One region of the Neptunomonas sp. ABH4_499 genome, then DNA from elsewhere that is predicted to be linked to it. Evidence: predicted binding sites of a transcription regulator. Region 1 holds the regulator's gene; the other holds the start of a gene.

Evidence for each region. The regulator LexA, encoded in region 1, represses DNA repair genes until DNA is damaged. The targets are predictions, from matches to a motif close to TACTGTNTANNTANACAGTA.
Region 2: the regulator LexA is predicted to act here: its motif matches at 8,328-8,347, upstream of ACXAF9_RS11575 (LexA family protein).

The regions. Positions count from the first base shown of each region.
Region 1 covers NZ_JBSWXK010000013.1:6,157-22,690, forward strand. The annotation lists gene ACXAF9_RS13660 (Smr/MutS family protein) at 1-441, shown strand, start outside; gene folE (GTP cyclohydrolase I FolE) at 521-1,060, shown strand; gene ACXAF9_RS13670 (sensor histidine kinase) at 1,162-3,156, opposite strand; gene ACXAF9_RS13675 (putative bifunctional diguanylate cyclase/phosphodiesterase) at 3,186-5,438, opposite strand; gene ACXAF9_RS13680 (patatin-like phospholipase family protein) at 5,528-6,391, opposite strand; gene ACXAF9_RS13685 (DUF4892 domain-containing protein) at 6,402-7,247, opposite strand; gene ACXAF9_RS13690 (alpha/beta hydrolase) at 7,331-8,176, opposite strand; gene sixA (phosphohistidine phosphatase SixA) at 8,208-8,666, opposite strand; gene ACXAF9_RS13700 (NAD(P)H-dependent glycerol-3-phosphate dehydrogenase) at 8,666-9,697, opposite strand; gene rhlB (ATP-dependent RNA helicase RhlB) at 9,828-11,645, opposite strand; gene dinG (ATP-dependent DNA helicase DinG) at 11,653-13,770, opposite strand; gene lexA (transcriptional repressor LexA) at 13,911-14,537, shown strand; gene ACXAF9_RS13720 (SulA-like leucine-rich domain-containing protein) at 14,537-15,040, shown strand; gene ACXAF9_RS13725 (hypothetical protein) at 15,068-15,334, opposite strand; gene ACXAF9_RS13730 (DUF6586 family protein) at 15,345-15,866, opposite strand; gene topA (type I DNA topoisomerase) at 15,906-16,534, opposite strand, start outside.
Region 2 covers NZ_JBSWXK010000010.1:28,019-44,552, reverse strand. The annotation lists gene ACXAF9_RS11620 (ABC transporter ATP-binding protein) at 1-804, shown strand, start outside; gene ACXAF9_RS11615 (ABC transporter permease) at 814-1,890, shown strand; gene ACXAF9_RS11610 (ABC transporter permease) at 1,905-2,831, shown strand; gene ACXAF9_RS11605 (8-oxoguanine deaminase) at 2,837-4,195, shown strand; gene ACXAF9_RS11600 (hypothetical protein) at 4,192-4,515, shown strand; gene ACXAF9_RS11595 (tlde1 domain-containing protein) at 4,984-5,421, opposite strand; gene ACXAF9_RS11590 (STY0301 family protein) at 5,770-6,156, opposite strand; gene ACXAF9_RS11585 (hypothetical protein) at 6,191-6,574, opposite strand; gene ACXAF9_RS11580 (Y-family DNA polymerase) at 6,646-7,908, opposite strand; gene ACXAF9_RS11575 (LexA family protein) at 7,908-8,315, opposite strand; gene adhP (alcohol dehydrogenase AdhP) at 8,467-9,483, opposite strand; gene ACXAF9_RS11565 (hypothetical protein) at 9,827-10,528, opposite strand; gene ACXAF9_RS11560 (hypothetical protein) at 10,600-11,280, opposite strand; gene ACXAF9_RS11555 (Tle-like phospholipase domain-containing protein) at 11,273-12,031, opposite strand; gene ACXAF9_RS11550 (flavodoxin family protein) at 12,160-12,711, opposite strand; gene ACXAF9_RS11545 (SDR family oxidoreductase) at 12,769-13,626, opposite strand; gene ACXAF9_RS11540 (winged helix-turn-helix transcriptional regulator) at 13,740-14,204, shown strand; gene gpt (xanthine phosphoribosyltransferase) at 14,433-14,936, shown strand; gene ACXAF9_RS11530 (hypothetical protein) at 14,949-15,227, opposite strand; gene ACXAF9_RS11525 (BMP family ABC transporter substrate-binding protein) at 15,226-16,311, shown strand; gene ACXAF9_RS11520 (isopenicillin N synthase family dioxygenase) at 16,419-16,534, shown strand, end outside.

The DNA of each region.
Region 1 (16,534 bases):
GGTTTGGATTACCACCGCGAGCAAGCCAGCAAAGAGGAAGAGCGCATCATTGATGGCCTCTCCAGCGAGGCGGTCGATATCGTCGATTCCGAAGAAGAGCTATTATTTGCCAGCCAAGGCGTGCAAATGAGTACCCTTAAACGCCTGAAAAAAGGCCATATCCACTGGGAGGCCGGCATCGATCTGCATGGTATGACTGTCGATACCGCCCGCGATGAGTTCAGTCAATTTATGCGCGATGCTACCCGCCAAAGTTTGCGCTGTGTGTTGGTGATCCACGGTAAGTCCTACTCAGGTTCTGGACGTGAGCCTGTCTTAAAATCCTACGTGAACGATTGGCTTAAGCAGCTACCCTATGTGATCGCTTTTGTATCGGCCCAACCTCAGGAAGGCGGCACCGGCGCGCTGTACGTGCTTTTAAAACAAAACAGAGCAAAATAGTCTGTTATTCTCTTTACGATACTGTCATGTTCACGTAACTTAAGGCCCCTTTTACAACCAGTTGAGGTATTCCCCAGTGATGGAAAAAGCGTACGCCACGATCATCGAGCAACTTGGCGAGGACTTAACCCGCGAAGGGTTGGTTGATACGCCAGCACGCGCTGCAAAAGCGATGAAGTATCTGACCAAAGGGTACGATCAATCACTGGAGGAAGTCGTCAACGGTGCTCTATTCCCATCGGATAACAGCGAAATGGTCTTGGTAAAAGACATCGAGCTGTACTCCCTGTGCGAACACCACTTGCTGCCTTTCATTGGCAAAGCACACGTAGCGTACATTCCCGATGGCAAAGTTGTTGGCCTATCCAAGATTGCTCGCATCGTGGATATGTTTGCGCGTCGTTTGCAAATCCAAGAGAACATGACCAAAGAGATCGCCGAAGCGATTGAATCGGTAACCGGTGCAAAAGGCGTGGGCGTTGTGATCGAAGCCAAGCACATGTGCATGATGATGCGCGGTGTTGAAAAGCAAAACGGTTCGATGAAAACCTCGATGATGTTGGGTTCATTCCGAACCAACCCAGAAACCCGCGCTGAGTTTTTAGCCCTGCTTAAATAAACTTTTTGCTGAACACATCCGTGTTTAACAAGAACAAAAAGCCCGATCTGCAATGATCGGGCTTTTTCGTAGGTGTGGGTATTAATGCTTTGCAGGCAGGATTAATGTGATCGACTCACAGCGTGATCCATATCTTCGTCGTCTTCATCTTCTGAATCGAGGCCTTTTCCTTTTAGGATCGATTTCGAAGGGTGCTCAACATTAACATGAGCATCTGGGACTTGCTCCCCATCAAAAGGCAATACACAAGGCAGATAAGCACTGAACCGCGCACCATGAGCAGCAACACCTTCGTGGGTATCGGTGACTTCTATCCGCCCACCTAACACCTGAGTAACTAAATGATACACAATGTTTAACCCAAGCCCTGTGCCACCTTGGTTTTTAAGCGTGGTGTAGAAAGGATCAAAAATATAAGGCTTTTGCTCTTCCGAGATGCCTAACCCATCATCTTCCACTTGAATCAGTACCTCGCCATCACCCACCAACGCGGTGGTTAAACGGATCTCGCCGCTGTTGCCATCTTTGTAGGCGTGCAGCATCGCATTTTGCACAAGGTTCTGAACCACTTGCCCTACAGGCCCTGGGTAGCTGATCATAGTGATCTCCTCTTGGAGCTCTATTTTCAGCTGATGCGGAGTATTTTTGAGCAGGTTTTTCATCAAAGCCAATACGTCATGTACTTCACGCACTAGGCTAAACTCACGCTGATCCATGCTCGCGCGGTCAGCGGCCACCTGTTTAAACTGCTTCACAAGCGTTGCGGCTCGCTCAAGCCCACGCTCACAGATTTTAAAGCCATCTAACTGATAATTTAAAAACAACTGCCATTCTTGCTCATTGGCAGGCGGGTTGCGCTGCCCTTTTTGATGTTCCAGAACACGGTCGTGCATCGCCCTTACACACAACATCGACGAACCTAACGGGGTGTTTAACTCATGTGCGATACCCGCAACCATTAACCCTAAAGAGGAGAGTTTTTCTTTTTGCACCAACTCATCTTGGGCCAGTTGTAAATTGCTATACGCATCCTGAATTTTCCGATTTTGATCGATCAGTAATCGTCGGCTCTGCTGCAGTGAAATACGACTCTTAGCTAACAGGTAAGCAAAGAAAGTAACTAAGATTAAAATAACCGAACCAATCGGACCGTACTTTTTAGCAGCGACCCAAAACAGGGATGGTAAATCGTTTTTATGGGCCAATAAATACCAATTAATGGATTCAACGACGGCAGGGTCTGTTTCAAAATCAATCTTGTGGATCAACCAAAGCCCGTTATCGTTAATAAAATGATCATCAATCGATGTCATCTGGCTCATACGTTGCCACTCATTGGGGAATTCAGCATTAAACCGCAAGGTTTTATTGTCGAACATAAAGCCCCACGTTTTATCCGGGTCTCGGCTTTCAAGCCAATAGCTGTCCTGGTTGATCAGCTCTAGGGATTCCGTCAATCTCAAATGGCCTAGCATGGCGCTGCCATCTAAATTAAGCACCACTGTACCGATGCGCTCCCGCCCAACATAGACCGGCGCAACCGCCCGAATCGTAGGGCGATATGGCACCTCAATCAGACCTTTTTCAACATTAAGGTCCATCGGCGTAAGGTAGATCTCATGCGTTCTTAGTTTTTGCCCCTGCTCTACGTAAAACCGATTACCTTTATTTTGCAGATCTTGATTGATGGTAATGCCATCCACATTTCGATCGATACGGATCTCTTCAATCCCTTTTGTATTGATCAAGCGAATCTGAAAATACTGGGTATGGGCCACGCCAAAGCTGAAATAGAGATCCTCTAAGCGCTTGGTGCGTGTGTCGGGTGTGTTACCTGATTTAATGTATTCCGCCACCGTCATATCACGGATATAACGGATATGGTCGATCAACTTTTGCAGTGATTGATGTAAAAAGTTACTTTGAACATACACATCACCAGCAAGCTTTTTCTCGACTTCCAATAAATTCTGCTGATAAGACTGATTGATTAATAGCAATGTCCCTAACGGGATGATCAACCACCACGGCAGCACATACAGAGCCAAGGTAGCGTATCGTTTTCGCTTTCTTTTTTGTTCTTTGTTTGCGCTCATTTACTACCGTCCGCCACCGAAAGGAGCGGTCAAGATTCACTTTTTTGAAAGCGCTTTGACCACTCGAAAAATTCATCTAAAGGCATTGCTTTTGCGTAGTACCAGCCTTGTGCATACTGACAGCCATGGGCTTTCAGCCACTCGATCTGGGATGCGGTCTCAACACCTTCTGCAACGACGGTCATACCGACACGGCGTGCCAGCTCAATGATCACCTGAGCCATGGCTCGGCTTTGTTGACTGGTTTCCAAATCTCGCACAAACATACGATCTATCTTTAAATGATCGGCGGGCAGTTCAAAAAGATAAGCTAAAGAGGAAAGCCCCGTTCCAAAATCATCGATCGAGACTAAGCCCCCAACTTCACGAAACTGTGACAAAACCGTCTTCGCTTTCGAGAAGGACTTCATAACCGAGGTTTCAGTGACCTCCAAAGCCACGCGGCGCATGTCTACCTTGGAGGCTTGCATCACCTCGATCAGTGTTTCAACGGCATTTGCGGATTCAAGCTGTCGCGCCGATAAGTTGATGGACACCACAAAGTGATCCAACTTAAGCGCTTTAAGCTGACAAAGCGCCTGCACCACACGGTGTGTCACACGTTCACCGATACCATGTATATGGGAGGACTCTTCCGCCAGCGGTATAAACTCATCGGGCGGAATATAGCCTTCATCAGTTGGCCAGCGAATCAACGCCTCAGCGCCATAAATCTCGCCCGTATCCAGCAACATCACCGGCTGAAAATGAACTTCCAGCTGGTCATGACTGATGGCGTTTTCTAATGCGCTTAAGGTCTCGTAGCGCTTAACCGCAAGACTCTCAACCTCGGGGGAGTAATCAAAAACACTGTTTGGCCCCATCGTTTTTGCACAACGCAATGCCGCTAACCCAGCACGTACAAGATCCGCTGGCGAATAGCTGCTGTTTGACAGCGAAATCTCGGTAAAGCAGGCACCCAAATGGTGGAAGCTTTGGTCAATCTCGAAGTTCTCTTTAAATAATGCGCGTACTTTGCCAACGCTGACATCATCGTTTGAGCCAACAATAGCAAAGACATCCGACTGCAAACGCGCGACCATGTTGTAAGGACTAAAGTTCTTTAATAACCGCTTCGCTACCGCTTCAAGCACTTGATTGCCAAAGCCAGAGCCAAATAAATTATTCAAAACGGAAAAGCCATCTAGGTCTAATAGCACCAACTGGCTATGACGGGCGTTACCGAGCTTTCGATAAAGCCCAATTTCACGCAGCAGTGCGCTGCGGTTGGGGATGTGCAAAAGCTCATCTTCATACGCGACTTTATCCAGCTTACTGACCAACGCCACATTACCAAAGCCTTTCGAGGCATTGGCCGCAAACACCTGTAGCAAGCCTTTTTCGGTATCGCTCAGTTGACGCTTGGTTTCTACATAAACCGCAAATTCGGCCAGGGATGCTGACTCTGGAAAATACAGAACTTGAAACTCATCCGAGCTGATATTGCGTCTCTGTTCAATGGACTGCAACACGGTCTCTTTAATCGGCTCAATCGGTAATTCATAAACAGTTTTGTTAACGAAGCCCGATAAACGCCCACATGCGCCAATGATTATTGGTCCTCGAGATTGGCCGTTTGCAGCGATGCTTAAATTTTTGGTTTGTTTAACACACACCAAGCCCTCATTGGGGACATGGATCAGTTTTGCGATCTCTTCAAGGGTTGCGATAGCAATGTCTTGCAGCTTTCGCATCCCCTGCAAGCGACTGCTGGACTCGATGATCAACTGCAAACCCTTTCGCGCAACCGCAAGGGTCATCAAATTGTGATAATTGCGAATGGCACCGGTTAAAATATTGACAAGGCCACGGTGCATTAGGTCTGATTTGAGACAGTAATCGGAAAGGTCATATTCCTGCATCACACGGTCGATTGGCGCACGACCTGGCTGACCTGTAAGCAAAATGAATCGTGTTTCAGTAACGCCCAGTATGTCCCGAACCGCATTAATCAAGCGAAGCCCGGCATCCTCGGTTTCCATAACCACATCGACCAACACGACGGCAAAATCGTTTCGTTGTGCCAAAAGAGTCGATGCTTCTGCAAATGAGCCTACGCGCTCCAAATGGATGGGTTTGCCAAGAACTTCGGCATCCATCAAAGCGAATTGAATGGAGTCTTGAAAATCCGAGTCATCATCGACCGACAGTACGCGCCAGTGTGTAAACTCTTCCGTGGCGAGCCAATTGCCAGCGTCGCTATCATTCTTTTCAGAATTTTCCCATGGCTTGAATTGATTCATGACAGTCCTTATCACCCAAATTGTTCACCTACTGTTAAGAATAGATGATAGTCAGGAAATTCACCTAATCAAGTCAGACTTTTGTTGGTTTAGCGACGCTCTAGAGCACTTAGCGCGTCATTAGCACACGCAAAACCCCGATCGATCACTTCGCTGGCACGATGGAAGTCGTGAAAGCGACAGGTATCTGCGGGGACCGAGATCAACACATCCGGCGGGTAACCCGCTATCTTGTACTGGGACAAAGCGCCCTGCATCACCTCGACCGCCCCCATCACCAAGTCTATATTGCCATCAAATTTTGGCTTAACCGGTTCCGGTTCTTGGCAGTTTTGATCATCCAACGCGTAATCGGACATCGGGTGATCCAACCAACAGGAGGGCTGGGGCACCTCAAACTGCGGGACTTGTCGTTGCGCGTTAAGATCAACAGCAATGATCAGATCAGAATGCGCAGCCACTACCGGAATAATTGGGAGTGGGTTCAGCACACCACCATCCACAAGGATACGATTGCGCTCGATCACAGGTGTAAATACGCCTGGTACGGCAATGGAGGCGCGAATGGCAGATTGCAAAGAACCACGCTGAAACCAAACCTCTTTTTGATGCACAAGGTCGGTTGCAACGGCTGTGAAGGGTATAGACAGATCCTCTATATTGGGGTCACCAATGAGATCTTTTAGGCGGCCAAAGAGCTTATCCCCTCGGATGGCGCCCATTTTAAAGGTGATGTCCAAAAGCGCAATGACATTAAACCGCGACAGTGTTTTGACCCATTGGGTGTAATCATCCAAGCGCCCTGCGGCGTACACGCCACCGATCAAGGCGCCCATAGAGCTGCCCGCGATGCAATCCACCTGATAACCGCGCGCTTCGAGCGCCTTAATGACACCGATGTGAGCGTACCCACGTGCACCACCGCTACCGAGCACCAGTGAAACCGTCGTCATACATCACCTCCTAGGGGCGCTGTACCACCATCACGATCACAGAAACATGATCTTTCAGTACCGAAGGGGCGTACGCCCCAAGGCTTTGCACTTGTACAGAAGGCAGAGCCGATAAAGACTCTTTGAGTTGATTAGCCAGTGCTGAAGCTTGTTTTACCGCGCCATCAAAGCTCACACCTTGATGGTGCACCACAAGCGTGGGACTCAACCCTTTGGCACTTAATTGCTCGATCACCGAGGATAAAACGGAGGGATCAGGCAGCTCATCGACCGCTATTACCGCATAACCTTCGGTCAGTGCTTCGGCCGAGAGACGCGCGGCAGGGTCGGTTTCAACTACATCTAAGTGTGCGTAAACCCGTCTATTGCCCCGCTCTACGATATAAAGCGACAAGGTTTGACCCGGCAATTGCGCATTCACAACGTATTGGGAATCGACCAAGCCATAGAGTTTAGATTCGTTATAGATCTCGTTAGCCCATACACTGCTGCTGCCACAGCTTCGACCATTGCATTCGAAACGAACCGTGGCATCACGTGAGGAAATTTGATCTTTAAAAGCGCGATAGACATCGCGGGTACGAGTGCTTTGGGGCATCTCATACGTGAGACGCACCAACTCGCCGGTGAGGGTTTCAGAGCGTTCAGGGCGCTCGATACCATTAACGGTTTCGATGCCACCCAATGCCAAGGTGTAACGCTCTTGCGGTTGCTCTTTGAAGCGCACAATCCAAGAACCCGCGTAGCGCTCAAGCACTTCCGGGTCTTTTGCGCCGCGCACATCCGTTTGTGCCAAGGCTGTAGTGACTGAACACGCGAGAAGACCCGCGAGTACGATCTTTCTTGTTATCTTCATTCGAATCCCGTTTTGCCGTTATTCAATGAGCCATACACTCAGTATAGACCGATCATATAGGGATCACGAACGAAAACAATACTTTAGCTTTTTGCTAACACACCAAGGATATGCGTAGCGATCTTTTCAGCAGGCTCTGGCTCCATGTGCAAATGGTGGTTGCCAGATAAGCGCATCACGTCTAAATCCGTGACCTGATCCATCCGATTCTGCCAGTCTGAAGCATCAATACCGTCGTGCCCTAAATACACGTTTACGGGGCATTTGATGGATCGGAGCATCGCCAGCACTTGCTTCTCGGTCATGCGATTAATAGAAGGAAGCATTAAGCGGTGATCGCTGCACCAAGTATAACCACCCTCGACTTTACCAATACCACGCTCAATCAACCATTCAGCGGCTTGGCGCCCTACTGGCCAGCGACTGCTCATGCGTACCTCGATGGCGGTTTCGACATCCGGATAAGGGCGAAGCGTACGGCGCTGCAATCGTTTTTGCTTAATGATCGCATCGGCCATCAATTTGGGAAGGTCGTTCTCTGGGTAGGTTAACGGCGCTAACCCTTCGATTAAAAAGAGCTGCTCAACACGTTCCGGAAACAACGCCGCAAAGAGACTCGCCACCGATGCTCCCATGGAGTGACCAATGATGCTGACCTTGCCATACCCGTGAAGGTCTAACAGGTTAAGAAGGTCACTGACGTTTTCCCAGATGTAATAGGTATCACCCGGCGGCCTATGATCCGAATGGCCATGCCCAGCCAAGTCGAGCGCCACAAAATGGTATTGATCAAAATGCGTGCGCAATTGATGGAATGAGTTGGCGTTATCCAGCCATCCATGAAGCGCAATCAGGGTTTTAGGGGCTCCTTGCCCGGATTCTACCGCCTTAAGAGTGATGTGATCTAATGCATAGGTCACTTCATGCATGACAAGAGCTACCCAAAAATGAAAACAGAAATTACGGTTGGATTATACCCGAAGCCGAACCCGGCCAGAGCATATCAATTGTGTTTAGTTGGCCTGGGTCGTAAGGAAACGGATTGAAAATATGGCCGTTTACAAAGTGACTGGTCAACAAGCCGATCAACGGCTGATGAGTGATCACCAAAAGGGACTTATTATCCTCTTTTGGCCAGTTTTCCTCTAATGCTGTTACCGCATCGGGAATACTACTGTCAGGGGTAATGCGCGCATCGGTGATGATCTCGACTGACTGAGACAAACACTCTTGCATCAATTTGGCGGTCTGCTGAGTACGCGTGAATGGGCTTGCAACAATGCGTACCACGCTTTCAAGCGGCTTTTGATAGGTCGCCGCTTGCTGAAGAACAAACGCGACGCCACGGTCGGTTAACGTTCGAGACTCGTCGGTAAGCGCAGCCCACCCAGCCTCTCCGTGGCGCATCAAAAACAGCATTATTGCCCCTCGCGCGGCAGAACAAATTCAACGTCGGTGCTTTGTTCGTTGGTCATCATGGTTTTGGCGACCTCTTGAACGTGTGCGCCGTTAAAGACCACTTCGTACAGGCCCGACACCAACGGCATGTAAATGCCCATCTCGTCGGCCTTCTCTTTAATGATGCGAATCGTGTTCACACCTTCAGCGACCTCACCTAAAGCTTCGACGGCTTCTTCTAAGTTCTGCCCTTTGCCTAAGGCATGACCGACGCGGTAGTTACGACTGAGCGGTGACATACAGGTCACGATCAAATCGCCAACACCTGCCAACCCTAAAAAAGTCATTGGGTTAGCTCCCATACTGACCGCAAAACGGCTCATCTCAGCCAAGCTTCGGGTTAACAACATGCTTTTGGTGTTTTCACCCATGCCGAGCGCCGCACTTAAACCGGCCGCAATGGCATAGATGTTTTTCAACGTGCCGCCAAGTTCCACACCGTACATATCGGAGCTTGCATACACTCGGAAATAACTTTGATGAAGCGCCGACTGAACATCCGCTCTAAGCTGCTCATCGTCGCTGGCAATCACCGTGGCCGTTAAATGATGTTGTGCAACCTCTTTAGCCAGATTAGGGCCAGATAGCACACCCACTCGCGCCCCCGGAAGTTCCTCTTTGAGGATTTGACTCATCAGGCTGAAAGTCGCACCTTCAATCCCTTTTGTCGTGCTGATAACGCCATGCTCTGGCGTAACCAGCGTTTTAATCTGCTGCACCACGCTTCGAAAGCTTGGGCTTGGAATCGCAACAAAAATCAGTTCGGCACCTTGAATGGCTGATTCGATGTCGTTCGTCGCGATTAAAGATTCGGAAAGGGTATAACCAGGTAGGTAGCGAAGGTTTTCATGCTGCTCGTTGATCTCGCGTGCACGATCCTGATCGCGCATCCATTGACTGACTTGGATGCCCTTCTCGGCCATGATGTTTGCAATGACGGTACCGAAACTGCCCCCGCCTAAGACAGCGACTTTACGTGGCTGCTGTGTCATAACGAATGAAACCTTCTGTTAGCGATCATTTAAACACGGGCTCTTAACACGATAACCCATGCCACAATCCCACCCAGCGCACTGCTGCTATTTGAGCACGCTGGGTGTTTGAAAAGCCAAAGCCTGTTAATTAAGGCTTTGGTTCTTCACGCTCTTTGATGGATTCATCATTGTCTTGTTCCGCTAAAGCGCTCTCTTCTTGTGAAGAATCATCCGCTTTTTCAGAAGAAGACCCGGCTGCTGATGCGTCACTGGGTGCCTCTGGCTCTGACGATGTGGCATCAAACATATCTTCGGTCACAGGTGTTGCTGACTGAGATGTAGTATCTGTCACAGGCTTTGCGGTTTCTTCAGCGGCAGGCTCTGTAACCGATTCAGCTGACTCAGTGCTCTCAATAGTATCGTCAGCTTTTTCAGCCTCAACCACCACAGGTTTCGTCTCGGGTGCTTGTTCATCAGCCACTTCCGTCGCTTCAGTAGCCTGTGCTGCTTCGACCGCTTGCTTTTCGGTTTCTGATTCAGCGTCATCTGCAACCGTTGAGGCTTCAGGTGCTGCTTCTACTTCTGGCTCTGCACTTTGCGCGTTTTCACTGGCCGCTGCTTCAACTTCAGCAACTTGAGCGATATCTTGCAACAACTCTTCACTTGGGTGGATACACTCAAGCTTAACACCGGTTTCTTGCTCGATTTCCGGAATCAAGAAGGAGTCATTTTCACACGCGAAGCAGATGGAAGTACCGGTGGCACCTGCACGACCGGTTCGACCAATACGGTGAACGTAATCATCGGCATCTTCGGGTAATTGATAGTTTACAACGTGTGTAACGCCATCAATGTGAATACCACGGCCAGCCACATCGGTTGCGACCAATACGCTGATCTTACCGCTTCGGAAATCTTCCAATGTGCGGTTACGTTTGTTCTGTGGAATTTCGCCCGACATCAACGCCGCTTTAAAGCCATCTTTACGCAGTTTCTCGGCCAATGAACGGGTTTCGCCACGACGGTTACAGAACACGATGACACGTTCAATCTCATTCACACGAATGTAGTTACGCAGCAACTTGTACTTCTCTTGGCTGGACACCAAGAAGACTTTTTGCGAAACGTTGTCGGTCGTTTGACGTTCGGATTCGATCTCGATCTGAACCGGATCAACCGTCCACTGACGCGCAAGGTTCATAATCTCGTCGGTAAAGGTTGCACTGTACAAAAGCGTCTGACGGTCCTGACCTTTACGCGGTGTTTGACGAATGATGGTACGCACATCTGGGATAAAGCCCATGCTGAGCATACGGTCCGCTTCATCCAGTACCAGTACTTCAACGTTGTGCAGATCCACCTCTTTGGAGCGAACAAAGTCGATCAAACGGCCCGGCGTTGCCACCAAAATATCCGTTGTACCCGATGCGATCTGCTTACGCTGTTTGTCGTAATCCATACCGCCAACGAGGGTAACCACGTTCAAATCGGTGTACTTACACAAGGCTTTCGCATCTTCCGCGATCTGCTGAGCAAGCTCTCGCGTTGGTGCAATGATAAGTGCACGAGGCTCGCCTTTACGAAGGTCCGTCTCAAGGGAGTAATCCACCAAATCGGTGATCAAACCCACCAAGAAAGCAGCGGTTTTACCGGTACCGGTTTGTGCTTTACCAATGATGTCTTTACCCGCTAACGCAGGCACGATCGTTTCGGCCTGAATCGGGGTGCAGTATTCGAAGCCCAAATCTTGAATGCCGTGAAGGACAACATCGGGCAGATCAAAATCCAGAAAGCGTTTCTTACCTTCGGCCTTGGCTACAACGTATTGTGCAGGTGTCCAGCGATTGTCTTTTTTCGGCTTACGATTACGCGAAGAAGTACGACGCTTATCATTACGTGGCTTCTTTGGCTGATCGTTCTGCTCAGCGGACTTCTGAACTTCGTTTGACGTGGTTTCCAATGTCATTCTCGCTCTACTCGATGTCTCTTCTAAATGGAGGCAGCGCATCCAAAAGTTGTCGGCCGTAACGTCGGGTCACGACGCGACGGTCCAATAAAATGACCTCTCCGGCATCTTGTTCGCTACGCAATAAACGCCCAACAGCCTGAGTCAGTCGAATGGAAGCCTCGGGGACGGTCCATTCCATAAAGGCGTTCCCGCCTTTGGCTTCTATCCATTCCGCCATGGTCGCATCCACCGGATCATCCGGGACGCCAAATGGCAGTTTGGTGATGATGACTTGTTTTAAGTAATCACCGGGTAAATCCACACCTTCTGCAAATGAGGCTAAGCCCCAGATGATGCTGGCTTTACCTTGATCGATTCGCTCTTTGTGCTTTTTGATGATCTCATTTTTGGTTAAATCACCTTGCACCAGCAATCGGTCGGACAGTGTACCACTCAATTGATCTTTAATTGATAACATCTGCCGCCAAGAGCTGAATAATACCAGTGTTGCCGTCGCTTTACCGAGTGCCTGCTTCAAAAAAGTCGCTACTTCATCCGAATGCTCATCCGGTTTACCAGGGTCCGAGTGCATTTTTGGCACTTTTAGGACACCACAACGGGCATAATCGAACGGACTTGGCAGTTGTTCTGACACCGTTTCAAGGGGCAATCCAAGATCACCCTTAATGCGATCAAAACGACCGAGCGCCGTTAAGGTTGCCGAGGTCAGCACCACACCAAAGGCGGGCTTCCACAAGTGTTCTTCCAAGGTATCCGCAGCCGAAACAGGGCTGCTGCGACATTCATAATCAAGCCCGTCGGAGGACTCAACCAAGTTGATCCATCGCGCAGTTGGTGCAACACCAGGCACATCGGCCTTGGCGTAACTTCGGGCCAACCAATAAATGGACTGCGCACGCGACCACGCCTGACCCATCTTAGGGTACCAACGCTCGGCCACTTCACGTTTGATTTCAGGAATCCCGCCATCCAGCGCTTCTTTTAAGAGATCAACAATCTGCTCGGCCTTAAGACTCCATCGCTCCGCCGCTTGGGCAAGGCCTTTGCAGGGCTCCATTAAAGACTCAGGCAACACCCCCTGCGGGAATCGAAAACGATCCTTTTGGATATCCTCTGGGGAGATCATCGCCGACAACTGTAAGTTTAAAAGCTCTAACTGCTGATGCATCTCGCTTGCCGCCGGAGCGATTTTTTCAATGTACTGCATCATGACTGGCTGACTATCACAGTCATCGATGAGGTGATCAAGCTGGCGAGTGATCGTCTTTAACCAACGATCGGTACTTTTTACACGCAGGTTGTAAGCGAAGTGCCCTGTGGTTTTGGCCGATAAGTGGTGTGCCTCATCAAACACGTACACCGATTGAACTGGGTCCGGCAAAATAGCACCGCCCCCAAGCGATAAGTCGGCCAAGACAAGGTCATGGTTTGCAACCACCACATCGGCTTTATCCAGCGAATCACGCGACTTAAAAAAAGGACACACATTAAAGTGCATGCAACGACGATTGGTGCAGCGGGTGTGATCACTGGTCAGTGGCTGCCAAAGGTCCTCATCCAGCTCATCTTTTAAGCTATCACGGTCGCCATCCCACTGACCCGAGGCAAATTGATCCAACAATTCGGAATAGAGCTGCACCGATGCTGGGTCCATCTTATGCTCATATTCATCTTCATAAAGGGCCATTTGTCCTAATTGACCTTGGCCTTCTAAGATCTTTTCAGCGTGCTGAATGCAGAAGTAACGACCACGGCCTTTGGCCAACATATAGGTGACCGGCGTTTCCATTAAGCGCGAAGCTTCAGGGAGGTCTTTATGCAGAAGCTGCTCCTGAAGAGCAACCGTTGCTGTCGAGATGACCAGCGTTTTACCTTGGCTTTTGGCGATCGGAATCGCGCCAATCAGATACGCCATGGTTTTACCGGTGCCTGTGCCCGCTTCGATCAAACAGATGTGATCCTGCCCTTTTCGCTCACCTTTTTCGTTCACCTCGATATTACCGAGGGTTCGGGCGATTTGAGCGATCATCATCTTTTGCCCATATCGCGGCTTTAAATCATGCAGACTTAAGAACTGTCGATAGGCTTCTTGGATCGATTTTTTTAACGCGTCGCTGAGCACAAAGTGGCCTCTTAGTTGTTCGGGCGGGGATCATACCAAGATACTGGATATTTAAACAGAAAATCTCTTTACAGCGCGACGCTCCTGTATATAATCACATGTACTGTATATAAAAACAGTCACCTTACAGGGGTAAGCGTATGAAACTGACACAGCGTCAAACGGAAGTTCTCGCCTGCGTTCGAGATCACATTCTTGAAACCGGCTATCCGCCCACCCGTGCAGATATTGCGCGTACCTTGGGTTTTAAATCGGCCAATGCAGCTGAAGAGCACCTTAAAGCTTTGGCCCGCAAAGGTGCGATCGAAATGATCCCCGGCACCTCGCGCGGCATTCGCATTCCCGATTTGGAAGAAGCGAAAAACGAAGCAGAACCCGAAGGTTTACCTTTGATTGGCCGCGTGGCTGCAGGTAACCCTGTGCTGGCTCAGGAACACATCGAAGAGCACTGCACGATTTCAGCCAACTTCTTTCATCCGCCTGCCAACTATCTTTTGCGTGTCCACGGCACCAGCATGAAGAACATCGGCATCATGGATGGTGACCTTCTGGCCGTTCACCAAACCAGCGAAGCGCGTAATGGACAGATCATCGTTGCCCGCATCGGCGAGGAAGTCACGGTAAAACGCTTCCAAAAAACCGGTCACAAAGTTGAGCTGATTGCCGAGAACGAGGAGTTCGCGCCGATTGTGGTTGATCTTCGACACGACGAGTTCACCATCGAAGGTCTAGGTGTTGGCGTTATCCGTCAAGGGAGTGAACCCTAATGCAGATGGTCTTTCCTGAGTTTTTACCCCATACGGCGACATCCGAACAGCCTGCTGGCCTAGAAACTTTAGGTAGGATTCGCCCTGCAACACCACGAACACACGCCGCAATCGCGGTAAAACCCAAACAGAATCATAGCGGTGGTCATGTGACTGAGATTGTTAGCCACAGTTTAGCCCTGGAAGAGCTTGATCTCCTCCTGCCTGTGCTGGCAAAACTCAGTCATACTAACCGTTGGCTCACTTGGATTGATCCACCTAAAACATTGCCTAAAGCCCTTCTGCTTGAAGCGGGTATCGATTTGAATAAGGTGATGATTCTGCGTTCTGATGAGCATTTCAGTACCGAGCGTTTGGCCAATATGGCCCTTAAAATCGGCAACTGCAATGTGGTGATCAATTGGGATGGCGAGCTGAGCAATCAAAGTTACGATGCGCTCGTTAATGCGGCTCAACGCGGTGGGAGTGATGCGATGTTGATTCGTTGCCGTGCCGCCCACTGACAGTGCGGCCGCGGCAAGCACCTTCGGTCAGTGAATAACCGATGGGCGAATCGTTTCGATATCGATCTCTTGCTCTACCTGCTCGCCTTCAAGCGGCATCTCACCACTTAGGTCCGACAGCATGTGTGCTCCGGCTACTAACATCATTCGGGCGAGCTCTTCGGTTTTTTCTAACAGATTATCACTGACCTCTTCCGACACTGTTAATGTCATCAAGGCCTCTTCATCGCCTGACCGGCGCATAACATATTCGCCAGATGGCAAACGTACGATTTCTAACACTACTTCGTCCATCGTTTACACATTACCACTCTTGGAACGACGAACGCTGCGCTTCCAGCAAACGTCGTATCTCGTTTAACCAACCTTTCAGCTCGATCAGCAAGTCTTTATCTTGCTTATGATCTGGGTTGATTTGCACCACGTGTATCTCTGAAACACTCATCGACTTTGGCTCAACAACCCCATCGGCTGCACGCCAACAAGCCTGATAAGCGGACATCAAACGATTCAACCAACTGCCCCGAATCGAGAGTAGCTGGCGAATCTCTTGAACCTCTGGCGACTCTTGCACAGAGGCCTCAACCATCTGTTCTAAGTCATCGAAGGCCTTAACAGCCGCCGGATTAAAGCGATACTTTTCGGCAATCTCTTTGTAGTAGGCATCCAGTGCCGATGCCATTAAAAACAGAATGCTTTCGTGTAACGCCTCAATCTTGGCGTGTTTATCCCAGCCATTTTCGTCGTGCGCATCTTCAAGCATATCTAACTGAATTCGCGCAAAGTTAACCTTCTGGTTAGTTCGCACTAAATATACTTGGCTCATCGCGCCCTCCGCCTGACTGTGCCAATGGGTGTAAGCGAGTTACTTCTTCTTGGCTTTGGGCTCTTCAATGGCCCACTTGCCGCCCTCAAAGAAAGCCTTCCAACCCGTTGCCTTACCTTCAACCTCAGTCATGACGTACTGCTCTTTGGTTTTACGGCTGTAACGAACGATCGTCTCGTTGCCTTCATTGTCATGCGTTGGCGCACTGAACAAGAAAGCGTATTTAGGGTCGATCTCTTTTTCGTGCGGCAAAAGCTCAATGATTTTCGGCGCACGCGTCTCCCGGTTTTTCGGGAACTGGCTTGCCGCAAGGAACAGACCGCTGGCACCATCACGTAGGATGTAAGTGTCTTCGACTTTCTCGCAGGCAAGTTCCGGCATCGGTACCGGGTTCATTTTTGGTGGCGCAGGCTCACCGTTTTTCAAGAGCTTACGAGTGTTTTTACACGACTCACTGGTACAGCCAAAATATTTACCAAATCGGCCATTTTTTAGCTGCATGTCCGAACCGCATTTATCGCACTCAATCACAGGGCCATCATACCCCTTGATGCGATAGCTGCCTTGCTCGACTTCAAAACCTGGGCAATCTGGGTTGTTACCACAGATGTGCAACTTACGGTTTTGGTCAATCAGGTAGCTGTCCATGGCGCTGTCGCACAGCGGAC
Region 2 (16,534 bases), on a different contig from region 1:
GCCAAGCGCCAAGGCGATGCGGTGTTCTTGCAGGTACGTGGTTTATCCCGCACCAGCCATGATCCGTTTGGGGTGGATCTGAAAGGGGTCAATCTGGATGTTCACGCAGGTGAGATCGTCGGCATCGCCGGCGTTGCTGGTAATGGCCAAGAAGAGTTACTGGCTGCCCTATCCGGTGAAGATACGGTCGAAAACCACGATGCGATTCACTTCCCAAGTGGCCCTGTGGGGCATCTATGCCCGCAACAGCGCCGTGCACAAGGCTTAGCCTTTGTTCCTGAAGAGCGCTTAGGCCGTGGCGCTGTGCCGGATATGAGCTTAAAAGACAACGCGCTGCTGACCGGGTTTTTATCGGGCTTAGTGAAACGCGGCATGGTCGATGGTTGCTCGACGCAGAGCTTTGCGACCCGCATCATCGATACCTTTAAAGTCAAAACCCCAAGCAGCGAAACCCACGCGCGCAGCCTATCAGGCGGTAACCTGCAGAAATTCATCATCGGGCGCGAGATTCTGCAAAAACCACAGCTCTTGATTGCCGCGCACCCCACATGGGGCGTCGACATTGGTGCGGCGACGGCGATCCATCAAGCGCTGATCGAGTTGCGCGATCAAGGCGCTGCGATCTTGGTCGTGTCAGAAGACATCGACGAGCTGTTTTTGATCTCCGATCGACTGTGTGCCATCTGTGATGGCGAGCTTTCCCCGATCAAACCGACCGAAGACACCACCCTTGAAGAGGTTGGTCGTTGGATGGCGGGTATGTTTTCCACCGACGAAGCGCCGAAAAGCGCGTCGCTCGTTTAAGGAGTCCCTATGCTGAAGTTAGAACCTAGGGGTGAACACTCCAAAGCGATGGCGTATGGCTCGCCGGTGCTGGCTGGGGTGTTAACCCTGCTTACAGGCGCCATCTTTTTCTGGGCGCAGGGACACGATCCGCTGCATGCCTTGTACACCTTACTGGTGATGCCGATCTCCGATACTTATGGCTTGGCCGAATTGTGTGTGAAAGCCGCGCCGATTCTGCTGTGCGCGATTGGCCTTGCTGTGGTGTATCGCGCCAATGTCTGGAACATCGGCGCCGAAGGTCAACTGCTGATGGGTGGCCTTGTGGCCAGTGCGCTGGCTGTGAACATTCTAGAGGCCGAAGGCAGCTGGGTATTGCCAGCCGTTTTATTGGCCGGTGTGGTCGGCGGTGCGCTCTGGGCGCTGTTGGCCGCATGGTTGAAAACCCGTTTTAACGCCAACGAGATCCTAACCACCATCATGTTCAACTACATAGCCCTGAACCTGTTGGTGTATGCGGTGCATGGGCCGCTCAAAGACCCGCATGGGTTTAACTTCCCGGAATCAGCGATGTTCAGTGATGCGGCGATCTTACCCACGCTGGTGGATGGCACGCGTGTGCATGCCGGCATTCTGTTTGCGCTCTTGGCCGTTGCGGCGGTGTGGGTCATGTTAAGTCGCAGCTTTATCGGGTTCCAGATCAAAGTACTGGGTCTGGATGCGAGCGCAGCGCGTTTAGCGGGCTTTAAAGACAAAAAGCTGGTGTGGATCACCATGCTGATCAGCGGCGGTTTGGCAGGGCTTGCTGGGGCCTCTGAAGTTAGTGGCCCAATCGGCCAGTTGGTCCCGCAGATCTCCCCAGGTTACGGCTATGCCGCGATCATTGTGGCGTTCTTGGGGCGCCTGCATCCGGTCGGAATTCTCTTGGCTTCGCTTTTGATGGCGCTGATCTACATGGGCGGTGAGATGGCTCAGATGGAGCTCAATATGCCGCTTGCGATCACCGGTTTGTTCCAAGGGATGTTGCTGTTTTATCTGTTGGCGTGCGATGTGTTGATCACCTATCGCGTTAAATTTTCTTTCGCACGCAGCCGCGTTGCATCGTAGTTTGAGGTGAAACGATGGATCTGGATCTAATAACCAATGTGCTCTTTACGATGGTACGTATCGGCACGCCTTTATTGATTGTCGCCCTGGGCGAAATGGTCTGCGAGAAAAGCGGCGTTTTAAACTTGGGCCAAGAAGGCATGATGCTGATGGGCGCGGTGATCGGCTTTATCGCCGCTCTAACCACCGGCAGCCTGACCTTGGGCTTTATTGCCGCCATGGCCGCAGGCATCGTGATGTCGCAGCTCTTTGCAGTCATTGCACTTGGGTTAAACGCCAATCAAGTGGCCACTGGCCTTGCACTGACCATCTTCGGTACTGGTCTGTCGGCCTTTATTGGTGCGGGCTTTGTCGGCCAACCGATCAATGGTTTGGATGCGTATGCGATTCCGTTCTTAAGTGAGATTCCTGTGATCGGTAAGGTGCTCTTCTCCCAAGATTACATTGTGTATCTCTCTTTTGGTTTGTTTGCCGCCATTTGGTGGTTCTTCCGCTCATCACGTCCGGGTTTAGTTGTTAAAGCAGTGGGTGAGAACCCTCACGCCGCCACCGCGATTGGTCTGCCGGTGATGCGCACCCGCTATTTGGCGGTCGCCTTTGGTGGCGCGATGGCGGGGTTAGCGGGCGGTTATCTCTCCATCGCCTACACGCCGCTTTGGTCAGAAAACATGACTGCCGGTCGTGGCTGGATTGCCTTGGCACTTGTAGTGTTTGCCTCTTGGAAGGCGGAGCGTGTGCTGTTGGGGGCTTATCTGTTTGGCCTTGCCAGTATCTTGCACTTGGTGGCGCAGGGTATGAACGTTGAAGTCTCGCCTAATTTGATGGCCATGCTGCCGTACATCGCAACCGTATTGGTGCTGGTGATTCTCTCGAGCAATCAAGGCCGCAGCAAGCTGCATGCACCTGTGTCGCTGGGTAAACCCTTCCATCCTGCGGGGTAATTGAGATGAGTGAGCGTGTATGGCTTCAATCGCCGCTGGCGATTCTGTGTGCGGATGATCAGGACGCACGCGGCGGTGCGGTGGTCCAATCCGGTAAAATCGTTGAGCTGGTGGCGCACGGTCAGCAACCATCCACACCGGTGGATCGTATCTTTGATGCGAGCGCGCATGTGGTGCTGCCAGGCCTGATCAACACCCATCATCACTTTTACCAGACGCTCACGCGGGCGTATCCCGATGCGCTCAATAAAGAGCTGTTCCCTTGGCTTAAGACCCTCTACCCGCTATGGGCAGGGCTTGAACCGGAGATGCTAAAGCTGGCCACCACGTTGGCGATGGCCGAATTAATGCTTTCTGGTTGTACCTTGGCGGCGGATCATCATTACCTCTTCCCAGAGGGGATGGAAGAGGCGATCGACGCCCAAGTGGAAGCGACGAAAGCACTGGGGGTTCGGGCCATGCTGACGCGTGGTTCCATGAGCCTTGGCGAGAAAGACGGCGGCTTACCGCCACAAACCACGGTGCAAACTGAAGAAGCCATTCTGCGCGACAGCGAGCGCTTAATCGAGCGCTACCACGAGCGCGGTGACGGCGCGATGGTTCAGATTGCGCTTGCGCCCTGCTCCCCGTTTTCGGTCACGACCGAGATTATGAAAGCCAGCGCCGAGCTTGCTGAGCGGCTGGATGTTCGCCTACACACTCACCTTGCTGAAACCCTCGATGAGGAAGCGTTCTGCCAACAGCGTTTTGGTATGCGCACCGTCGATTACCTAGAAAGCGTTGGTTGGCTTAGCCAGCGTACTTGGCTGGCCCACGGCATCCACTTTGACGACGATGAGATCAAACGCCTCGGCGCGGCAGGCGTCGGTATTTGCCACTGCCCAACCTCCAACATGATGCTGGCCTCCGGCATTGCACGCGTAAAAGAACTCGAAGCCGCTGGTGCCCCAGTTGGTTTAGGTGTGGATGGTTCGGCATCGAATGATGGCTCCAATATGATCCAAGAAGTGCGCCAAGCGCTGTATCTGCAGCGTCTACGCTATGGATCATCCAACATGACGCACTTTGATGCGTACCGCTTAGCCACTGAAGGCTCGGCTAAGGTTCTCGGCCGTCACGATGTGGGCCGCATCGCGGTTGGGCAACAAGCGGATTTGGCCTTGTTCACACTCGATGAGATGCGCTTCTCCGGCAGTCATGACCCTTTGGCCGCCCTCTTACTGTGTGGCGCACACAAAGCGGATTACGTGATGGTTGCAGGAAACTGGACGGTCGAAAAAGGCGTGATTCCGGGGCTGGACACCGACAAACTGATCGCCGATCACTCGCAAATGGCGAGGAAGTTGGCGGGGAAACTGAGTTGATCAAGCGAGCTTGGCCATGCACCTTAAGTGCGATCGCACTGTTCGTGTTGCTGCTTAAGCTGTTCTCGACGGAAATTACCTTTCGTGATGATCCAACCCACATGCTGGCACTGAGGGCGGTGCCCTCTTTGGAAAATCATATACTGCTGGATGATATTAACAGCGGAGCCTACTACGTATTCTCTGTGGATGAGAATGATCTTCTCGAGAGTCCTTTTTACAGCTTCGTAGTGGATGATCTGGCTTACCTGCTGGTGTTTGTCTGTATTGGATTGTGGTTTATCTATTTTGAGCGGAAAAGACAACAGCCTATGCTTTAGAAGGATGTTGTCTTTTTGCGAAGAGGTTCGGTTATGTAAGCTCTGTAACTATAAGCAGGATTTAATTGTATCTTTATTTAAAAAACCGAAATAATTGACTGATTATTACATAAACGCTATTTTACTTTGATTTTTTATGTTTCTTTCCTAGTAAATAGCCAATTAATCCTAGAAAAATAATCAAGATTGAAGAAAAATAACCGTAAAGTATATAATTCTCCCCCATTTCAGAAATAAGAGGTTCAATAAAATATTTATCAGAGAAAAGGTTGTATCGAAGATATAATATTATTGTGGTCAATATTATTGAAACCCAAAGTCCTAATTTATGAAAGTAGGAAATAATTAGACAGACAATACCAAGTGTTAATCCCAGGGTCCACATGTTAAATACACTTGGAACTTTGTCTGAAATTTCTGCAAAGCACAATGAAGGTGAAGAAATAAAAATGATAGAAAATAATTTTTTCATTTTATAACCTGAACTAGAATATGATTTTTGCTAGACGAAATCATGTTAAGAATTGTATCAGTATTAGAATTACCCAATATCCCCCCTCCAATATCAATACAACCGGCGGAACCTTCAAGGCCACCACCATGAAGGAAAAAATTATCTCTACCAAATGTATTAGTCATTGGCTTGGGATGAAGCCTAACACGCCAATCGCCCCAGTCTCCTTGCGTGTTTCTGGCTAGGTCCTTTATGAAAGAAGGATCACTTATCTCACTAGGAACAATATAGTACTCACCTATAGGTAATGGCCCTTCGAACGGTGTCATCTGGCACGCAGCGGAAGGGTTATTCAAGCATCCCCCTCTACCACTAGAAGCAGGAATTGAAATTGACATGCATTTCGCCACTAGGCAAAGCATTTTGTTACTAATAGAAAATACTATTTTCATATAGTTATCCTTAAAGTTTTTATTGCACATGAATTAAACATACCAAATATACTAACCTTGTTTAAGCAGCTCAGCTATTTTTTCAAACATAACGGCTGGTTGCTTTGTAGTGATATCACACGAAGATCTTTCAAAAGCGCTTAGCGATTTTATAACCTGATACACCACCGATGACACAGCCTAAACCTAATAAGGCCATTGCGATTAAAAAGTTCCGATTCATTTGATCTTCTCCACCTGTAATCTCTATGGGAAAGTTCGATACATAGATCTCTATGACAAGGTAAATAAATAGCCCACCCAGTACAGATCCTAATAGTGTAGAGAGTAATGTCTTTGTCATTTTCATCAGTTACAGTGGCTATTGCGTCCAGTCACTGTACATCTCTTTTGCAGGCCAATATTTTTCATCAATGTTACTTCTGTATTGCTGTAATAGCACAACATCCAAATATCTCTTGATGTGAAGAATTCGTACTTGGATTCTCCATTTGGCCCTTCGGCATCCGGCTTGATCAGTCTTTTCTCATCGGGATGTCCATCCGTAAAGCCAACGGCTAATAGGTCATTGGGTAACACTCGGCTGTACTGATCGAAGCCTGCTTGCTCTTTGATCAAGCCTTGTTGGGTTTCTATGTGTTGTGGGCATGTAAACGGATCGGCTGACGATATATGCGGGTACAACACCGTAAATATCAGCAGCGTCTTGAGTGTATTTGCCAGTTTAGATCGCATTACCACACCCCCTCCCGTTGTCTTATCCACTGTTTTAAAAACACATAACGCCGTGTTCTGCATCTAAACTAAGATCTTTATGAACCCAAAAATTAAAGCTGAACGGCGATGGCCCAGTTTCTTTTCGCTGTGTGTCATAGGAATCGAACACTATCGAGCAGCTGAAGCCGATACCTTGCCAATGACAACTTTTGAGCATGAGTAGGCTCCTAGGTTCCATCATCATGTTGTTATGCAATTGATCAAACAGAGCTTTAAAACTGACGTTGCTATTTTGAGTCGAATCGACACAGCCATCTTGAAAAGTTTGTACTTGAGCATTGGACACAACTAAACCATAAGCATCCGGAGTAGGTGGATTGGCATGTGCTGCAATGGGAAGCGCGATAAAAGTAAGGATTTGAAGTGCTTTTTTCATATTCCATCCTTGTAAGCATAAGCTCATCCTGAGCTTGAATGGTTCAAGCTTAAACGCACGTTAGATTGTGATCAATCAAAACACCCCACCCTAATCAGTCCTTCCAGCCGCGTGGTGTATTGGTGGGACAGCCACTCTCGGCGCATCGCAAAGGTTTTTAAGCCGCTCTCTCGGGCGACGAAGGCGGTGTGTTTGCCAAATCGGCCGTTGATTTTATCCAGGCAGTGCATCACTTCGGGGTGTTCTTGGCGGGTGATGAATAGATCGGATTGATCTGGTCTGTCCTCCACCAGATCAACCAGTCCAACGCCGCATTTATAAAAGCGAACGTCCTCTCGGTAGATGCGCTCGATGGCTTGTGAAGCCGCGTGTGTCAGGGTACGAGTGTCGGCGGTGGGATGATCAAACTTCACCAGATGAGAGCGTCGGTAATACGGGGCGGTGTCGTGAGGTGAATTGTGAGCAAAGACAATCATGGCGCGTGCTTTGCCGTTTTGTCGGCGCAGTTTTTCGGCGGCGATGCCTACGTGTTGTGCGGCCGCTTGCTGTAAAGGGCCCAGCGTACTGACCCGCTCGCCAAAGCTTCGGGTACTGTAGATCTCTTTTTTGGGGGCTTGTACGGCATCCCACGTAAGGCGCTGCTCGCCGTTCAGCTCGTACACTAAGTTCGAAATTTTGATCGAGTAGTGTTTGCGCATTAACGCGGGGTTCGCGTTGGCCAGATCCCAGCCGGTGTGGATTCCGCTGGCTAAAAATTGCTTGGTTAAGCGTCGCCCAACGCCCCAGACCTTATCAATCGGGATCTGCTTTAAGATCTGCTCGCGTTTGATTTCGGAATCGATCACCGCAACACCACGAAAGCCCGGTAAACGCTTAGCGGCATGATTGGCGATTTTGGCCAGCGATAGTGTGGGGGCGATACCGACGCCCACCGGTAAGCGCACCTCTTTCCATAAGGTTCGGCGGATCTGCCATGCGTAGGGTTCAAACCCTTCGCTTGGGGTAAAGTGCAGAAAACTTAAAAAGCACTCATCGATGCTGTACACGTGAAGGTCTGGCGCAAAGCGCGCGCAGGTATCCATCATGCGCGCGCTGATGTCCGCGTACAGCTCGTAATTGCTGGAGCGAATCACCACCCCATGATTGGCCAAGTGGTCTTTGATCTGAAAGTAGGCTCCAAACATCGGGATATTGAGCTTTTTCGCCATCGGGCAAGCAGCCACCACACAGCCATCGTTATTACTGAGCACCACCACGGGCCGCTTACGTATGCTGGGGTCGAAGATCTTCTCGCACGATGCATACATGCCTGTCGCATCGACAAGCGCGAACATCAGCGCAGCTCCTTCGTGAGGGGTCTGAACAGCCGAATCGAGCGGGTGACCACGCCCTCCACCGAGAACTCATCCCCTTCGCGCAGTTGATAGTCACGAAACAGTTGGGAGGAGGACAGCAAGCGCTTGTTGCGGGTATCAGCAATTTTGCAGACGAATGCGCCGTTTAAGGTAGCAACGATCACATCGCCATCGCGTACGGTTTCTGCGCGGGACACGACCAGAATATCGCCTGGGAAGATGCCGACGCCGGTCATGGATTCCCCTTCGACAATACCAAGGTAGGTTGCACTGGGGTGATCAATCAGAATGTTATCAAGCGACAAGGCAAGCTCGGCATATTCTGCCGCAGGCGACTCAAAACCGCTGATGCCTGCTTGTGCTCTAAGAGGAATGAATGGCAGCATAGTGACACCAGATACTGTTTATATATACAGCATTCTAGGTTGATTTTTAGAAAGATCAAGCACTGTGCTGTGAGGAGGCCCATCCATGGAAGATTTAGGGGTGGCAGCATAAAAAAAGGCGCCGAAGCGCCCTTTTATATCGATCAAACGATCAGTTCATTTCCATCACGATACGGCCGGTGATCTCACCTTTCTCCATATCCGCGAAGATCTCGTTGATGTCTTCAAGTTTCTTCGTTTCGATGGTCGCGCGCACTTTACCTTCGGCGGCAAACTGCAGGCACTCTTTTAGATCTTTACGGGTACCGACAATGGAGCCGATGATGCGCACACCGTTCAGCACGGTATCGAAGATTGGCACTGGCATCTCTTCAGGTGGCAGACCAACCAAGACGCAAGCGCCGCCACGACGGATCGATTTGTATGCTTCTGAGAACGCAGGCTTAGACACCGCCGTGCAGACAACGCCGTGTACGCCACCGTTGGTGAGTTCGGCGATTTTCTCGGATGGGCTCTCTTTCATAAAGTCGATGCAGTGCGCTGCACCCAGCTCTTTTGCCAGAGCCATTTTGGCATCACCGGTATCAACCGCAATCACGTTCATACCCATCGCAACCGCGTACTGAATGGCCAAGTGACCCAAGCCACCTACGCCCACAATCGCCATCCACTGACCGGGTTTCACTTCAGACACTTTCAGCGCCTTGTACGTAGTCACGCCCGCACAGAACAGAGGTGCCGCTTCGACATAGCTTAAACCGTCTGGGATTTTAACTGTGTAGTCACCGTTAGCTAGGCAGTATTCCGCAAAGCCACCGTCAACCGAGTAGCCTGCGTTGTGCTGTTCCAGACACAGGGTCTCTTTACCTTCGAGGCAGTAATCGCAGTGACCGCAGGCGCTGTACAACCAAGGAATACCCACGCGATCGCCTTTTTTCAGGTGGCTGATTTCACTGCCAACCTCAACAATTTCGCCCACACCTTCGTGCCCAGGTACCAGAGGCATCTTTGGTTTGACCGGCCAGTCTCCGTGGCAGGCGTGTAAATCGGTATGGCAGACGCCGCACGCATGAATCTTTACCAATACATCGTGTGCTTTTACCTCAGGTAGCGGCATCTCTTTGATTTCTAAAGGACCTTTAAATTCGCTAACAACAGCAGCTTTCATATCAATCTCTCCTTGATACGCTGTAAACAAAAATCATTATCATGTGTTATGCGATCTATTAGACCCGATGTGAGCAGATAGTTTTTAGACGCAGGTCAGCAATAGGTCGTGATTTTGTAGTACTAAAGTACTGTTTTTTTACTGAAATTGATCGAGGGCAAAAGAAAAAGAGGTAAAGAAGAGTGAGGAGGGCTCCTCACTCTTAGATCAAGAGAGGTTACTTCACGAGGGCTTTGGATAGATCCAAAAGCTCTTTTTTCTCTAGAGTAGACTGATCTAGATAATGCGATAGCCCATTCAGATCTGCGCAATATAACCTACACGGCGCTCAGTGGGAGTGTTCCTAAGGTGGGCATAACGACCCGCAATTTTTCATGTAAAAATCTTTAATGTCCTGTGGTAAAGGTATTTTCAGATATCCGTAGGAAGATAAATCATCGGTTTCTTTTAATTTGTCGGTAATTCTAAGAATGGGTTGAACACCTACGGGTACGTCTGTACCGGTATAAAGATATACGGCTTCCACATCTGGTCCAGGAATGGCTACTTCAATGAGGGTATATCCCGGAAGAATAGTATTAGAGTAACGTAAAAAAGATGCCGTACCTGCTAGGTTCTTTGAGTAAGTAAGCACTCGACCAGCGTATTCATCACTTTGGCGTTTTTCTTCAATATTATGCTTTTTCAGTTTTTCTTTATCTGAAAACCCCCTAGCTTGGGAGAAACTTAAGAAACCATACGTTGAACTTTCATAAGCCAGAAATGTTTTATCAGGTTCGGTAAAGTTTAGATTAATAGGGTCTGTAATAAATAATTGAAGGTTAAACTTTTCTGCATGCAGTGTGTGAGATTTAAATGCTTTAACTGCATGTATACCGTCAGGTAAGTCAACAGGAGTCCCACTCACTGTTTTCAAGGTTTGACTAAAGTTTTCATCATAAGCAAAGGCATAGTCTTGATCGGTTTTATTACTAGTGCTTTGATCACTGCCTGATGAACAACCAATAAAAAATAAAGTAGATAAAATTATATATTTTTTAAGCATTACTAAATCGTTTTGTTCTTATATATAATATGAACAGTTATTTATCTATAAATAACTGTTCATAAATATCCTCAAGGGCATACCGTTCCACAATTTTCCATGTAGAAATCCTGAATTTCTTGCGGAAGCGGTATTTTTAAGTACCCATCGGAAGATATATCATCCGTTTCCTTAAGTTTTCCTGTAATTTTTAGAAGGTTTTTGATTCCCGTCACTGGTTTATCGCCAGTGAATAAGTAAACAGCAGTATCTTCTGGGCCGGGAATAGCAACCTCGATCAAGGTGTGATTTGGTATTACGTTTTTAGTATAACGAAGAAAGATAGCTGTTCCAGCCATAAGTTCTGAATATGACAAGACTCTTGTACCATATTCATCACTTTGCTGTTTTTCGAGCCTATTCTCTTGTTCCTGAAGGGAATCGTTGGTGTAGGATACCACTCCTTCAAAGTGAGCAAACCCATAGGTTGCATTTTCATAAGACAACAATGTCTTTTCTTCTTCCTTAAAGCCTAAGTCTATATCGTTACTGACATAGATTTGTAGAATGAAGCCCTCAGCTAACCCCGATTTTGACTTAAAAGCTCTAAGCGCATGAATTCCATCTGGTAGTTCTACTGGAGATCCTTTCATGTTATACGTTTTTTCAAAACCTTTACTATAAACAAAGGCGTAGTCTTTTTTATCATCAGCATTAATGTTTAATGAGGTGATTGATAAAAGTACCGCTATTAAAAAATATATATTATTCATACCATTGAATCTCATCGTTCAGTTCTGTAATACTAGCAAGAACGTTAGCTAACTTTGATATTTCATGAGCACAAAGTGTTCTCAAAGCAGCACGTTTTGCTCTGGTTATAGATAATAGGGAATAATCAGTCTCGCAACTTTTATTTTCTAGGGTAATAGAGTTTTTTACTATTTTAGGGCCGGCCCCTATTGAAACGATATCCCATTCGCTGCGAATGTGTAATACATTTCTATATGAATCCATATAAGTTCTGATGCCATTTTTATTTTTTATATAATTTGTGATATTAGATATTGTGCTGGAAAATACAGAGGTAAATAAAATGTTTCTATCAGAGGCTAGTGCTGTTCTTCTCATTCCGGGCGCATTAAAGGTAACAACAGGATAGTTTTTCCTAGATGAAAGTAATGCAGCTAATCCACCACCCAAAGAATGTCCTGTAAGTGTAAGCTTGTTTCTACTTTTTAATTGCAATTTATATAAAACAGAGTTTAAAGTTCTCTCTGCTGATTTATATTGGTCAGGTGTTATACCTAAAGTTAATTGGATATCGCTTTTTACATCACCTGTTATGGCATCCGTTCCTCTAAAAACAACAACATATTCATCTCCCTTTTTTAATAAGGCAGCAAAAAAGCCTTTTGTACTAAAAAAATCATATGTAGGTTGTACTAATTCCCAACCATCGACATGCGGGTGGTCATCATATGAGGCTTCGCAAATTTTAGCCAGTTCGTATACGGAAGGCATAATATTTCCTTTTACTATTGATTGATTTACTCATCCTGAGCAAACGCGACTATACAAGACTGAGCATTCTTTAGCCAGTACGCAAAAAAGAGCGCCGAAACGCTCTTTTCCGTGATCAACGGGGTCAATTACCCCAGTTTCTGGGTGACTTCGGCGATGCGTTTGCCGTATTCGACGGCGGTATCCAAGTCCCCCTGCGGGATCTCGTCGGTGCTGGCATCCGATGGGGATTGCACCAAAAGGCCAACCGAGCCGCCCAAGTTGTTGATGTCTTGGCGAGTGGCCGCTTTGGTGTTGCTTGGCGGTAAGCCCAAGCTCACCCAGATGCCGCCGTGTTGAGAGGCCAAGGTTTGTATCGCAATCAAAGAGACTTGCTTATCGCCATTTAGGCTTGCGCTGTTGGTAAAGCCGCCAAATACCTTGTCTTTCCAGCCTTGGGTAAACCAAATTTTAGAGGTGGCATCGGCAAACTTTTTAAACTGCCAGCTCGGTGTGCCCATGTAGGTCGGGGCGCCAAAGACGATGGCTTTAGCGGCGTTTAGAGTATCCCAATCGCTGTCGGCGATGTCGCCGTTTTCATCAATGGCGATCAGAGCACCGTTTGCGCCTTTGGCAACGTGTTCGGCCACGACTTTGGTGTGTCCGTACCCAGAATGATAAATCACGATAACGTCAGACATTCGCTTTCTCCTTGTCGGTTTTCTGTGTAGAGCGTTTTGAAAAGCATCGGTTCACTGTTATTGGCTTAGCGCGTCGCGCACGCTCTGCTTCATTGACGTGGTTGGGCGTCTCAGTAGCGTTGAAAGCGTCTGGCTATCATCAAACAGCGCACCGTGAGAGGCACCTACGTCGGAGTCAGCCAGAATGTGCGCAAAGCCCTCCGGCAGTCCGGCTTTAACGAGTAGCTCGCGGTACTCCGCTTCGGATAGGTTGTTAAAGGTGACGGTTTTGCCGCTAAATTCGCTGATCCATGCCGCAAAATCCGCCAAGGTGTAAGCGCTATCACCTGCCAGTTCAAACACTTGGCCAGATGCGATGCTCTTATCCAAAAGGACGTTGGCTGCTGCTTCGGCGTAATCGGCTCTTGGAGCTGAGGCGATCTTGCCTTCGCCGGTCGCGCCAAACAGCACGCCGTGCTCCAATGCTGTTGGTACGTTGCCCAGATAGTTTTCGCTGTACCAGCCGTTTCGAAGGATCACATACTCAAGGCCTGACGCTTTTAGCGCCGCTTCGGTGGTCTTGTGCTCATCGGCCAAGGTTAATGGGGATTGATCCCCGTGCAGTAAGCTGGTGTAGACCACACGACGAACGCCAGCGGCTTTGGCGGCATCGATGACCGCCTGATGCTGAGCGGCGCGCTGGCCCACTTCGCTGGAGGAGATCAACAACACCTGATCCACCCCTTCAAATGCGGTGGCCAGAGTGGCTGGTTGATTGTAGTCGGCTTGACGCACACGCACGCCTTTGGCTTTTAAGTCGGCGGCTTTCTCAGGGGAGCGTACGGCTGCTACTAAAGCGTGAGCGTCGGTTTTGTTGAGCAATGATTGGATGACGAAAGCACCGAGTTGTCCGGTTGCGCCTGTAATGGCCAGCATGGTGAATCTCCTAAAGTAGGTTGAAAGATGAGGGATCAATCGTGCTCGTTGATCCGTTAAAACCATGCTAAGCTTTAAGCTAACTAAAAGTAAGTACATACAAAAAGGTAAGTATGGATAAAAAAGCGACTAATTCAGGATCAAATCGTTCCGATTCTGCATCAGCCGGCTTGCCGACCTCGTTACATCAGGGCACGCCGCTGTCGATTCAGATGGATCGGGGGAATGTGTTTGCCGAAAAATGCCCCTCTAGGGAGATCCTCAAACACATGACCAGCCGATGGGCGGTGCTGGTGTTTGTGGCTTTATCCAAAGGCACGCATCGGTTCAGCGATCTGCGCCGTTGCATTGGGGGCGTGAGTGAAAAGATGTTGTCACAAACCTTGCAAGCGTTAGAAGCCGATGGGTTTGTAGATCGGATCGCCTATCCTGTGGTGCCGCCGCATGTGGAATACAGCCTTACCCCGCTGGGGTCGCAGGCGGCTGAACATGTGGTGGCGATGGCAGATTGGATCGAATTGCACCTCGGTGAGATCTTAGAAGCGCAAACCCTCTTTGAGCAGAACAACGCGCGCTAGAGGGGAAAACAGTGCAAACGAGGCTCCCGTTGCTCATTTGCACTGCGGTGCTCCATCCAGTCCATTATTAAGCGAGAAGCCGACATAAGCGATGTGGCACGTTGTCGCAGAGCTTTACAGTGACCTGTCTACGGCAGTGGGTACTGCTAAAAACCTGACTTTTGGGTTATGATTTCGCCATTCCGTTAGGGTGATGCGCCTTAACGCCTCTGATTGAAAGGAAAGACTATGTCCCAACACCCTTATAACCGTGATTTTCCCGTATCGTGGGAAGAGCTGCATCGTAACTGCCGTGCCCTGTCGTGGCGTTTGCTGGATAAAGGTCCTTGGAAAGGGATCATTGCGATCACGCGTGGTGGTTTGGTGCCTGCGGCCATCTTGGCGCGTGAGTTGGATATTCGCTTGATCGATACGATCTGCGTCACCAGCTACGGCAAGTCCAAAGCCGGTGAAGCGGCGATGAAACAAGGCGAGCTGAACATCCTAAAAGGCGTGGAAGGCGATGGCGACGGCTTTCTGTTGGTGGATGATCTGGTCGATACCGGTAAGACCGCCAAAGTGGTGCGTGACCTGCTGCCCAAAGCGCACTTTGCGACCATCTATGCCAAACCGGCCGGTTGCCCGTTGGTGGATACCTTTATTACGGAAGTGAGCCAAGATACCTGGATCCGCTTCCCGTGGGATATGGAGTACACCTTCTCGACGCCATTGGCGGAACGCTCCCTCCCCTAGCTTGTATCTTCGTCATCTTAAGGATGCGCTAATGCCCTCTTTTAGCGCATAATGGCGATCGTAACGCGCTGCTTGGGTGCGATGTCGGTGTCCGACATGGTGCGGTGACCACTGAACCCTGCAAAGCGGCGTACCAAAAAGCTGACCGTCCGTAAGTTTTGGCGCGAGTGTGCGTTTAATCTTGTCTTTCTGGTCAGCTTTTTGCATTCTGATTTCGACAAAATGATCGGTCAGGACAATAACGACGAACGCCTGATCGCCCAATATCAGACCAATGAGGACTCTATCCATGAAAAAACCCGCGCTGAAATCACTCCTGACGGGCATCGTTGCCGGCCTTGGTTTGGCCGCTTCCATGACAGTCGCAGCGGATGATCCGATGAAAGTGGGCTTTGTCTATGTAGGACCAACCGGGGATTTTGGTTGGAGCTACCAGCACGATCAAGGTCGTAAGGCCGTTGAAGAGCACTTTGGCGACAAAGTTGAGACCACCTTTGTTGAAAACGTTCCTGAAGGCGCGGACGCTGAGCGTGTGATTCGTAACTTGGCCAAGTCCGGCCATGAACTGATCTTCACGACCTCCTTTGGTTTCATGAACCCAACGCTGAAAGTGGCTAAGCAGTTCCCGAAAGTGACGTTTGAACACGCCACCGGTTACAAGCGCGCTAAAAACGTCGGTACGTACATCTCTAATACTTACGAAGGTCGTTACATCGCAGGTTTCGTAGCGGCGAAGATGACCAAGTCCAACAAAGTGGGCTACATCGCCTCTTTCCCGATCCCAGAAGTCATCCGCGATATTAACTCTGTGCAATTGGCGCTGAACAAGTACAACCCCGATGCCGAGCTGAAAATCGTGTGGGTCAATACCTGGTTTGATCCGGGTAAAGAAGCCGATGCCGCCAATGCGATGATCGACCAAGGCGTTGATGTGATTCTGCAGCACACCGACTCTCCTGCAGCGATGCAAGCGGCGGATCGTCGTGGTGTCTTTGCGGCCGGTCAAGCGTCTGATATGTCCCGTTTTGGCCCTAAATCGCACCTGTTCTCAGTCGTGGATAACTGGAATCCGTACTACATCAAACGTGTACAAGAAGTGATGGATGGCAAATGGACCTCCGAAGATCACTGGGGCGGTATGGCTGAAGAAGAGATCGTGATCCCTGAATTCAGCGCGACGGTTCCGGCTGAGGTCGCGAGCGAAGCGCAAGCTCTGATCGATGGTATCAAAGCCGGTACGGTTCATCCGTTTGCTGGCCCAATCAAGAACCAAGCCGGTGAGCTGATGGTGAAGGACGGTGAAATCCTGCCTCACGAGCAGATCGCAGGCATGAACTGGTACGTTGAAGGCGTGAAAGGCGATATCCCTAAATAAGCTGACACCCCCAACGTCTGGGCTGTGGTGCGGCCCAAACAAATAACACACTGGGCCTTGCGCATGGCGTAAGGCTCCCTCTTTTAACCCAATAAAGGAGGTGTGTTATGACACCCGAACGCCCTTTTGAACACGCCGTTGAATCCAACGCGCACTCGACTCATCCTACCCAAACGCAATCTGGCATCGCCGAGATCCCGTTGATCGACATCGCGCCTTTGTT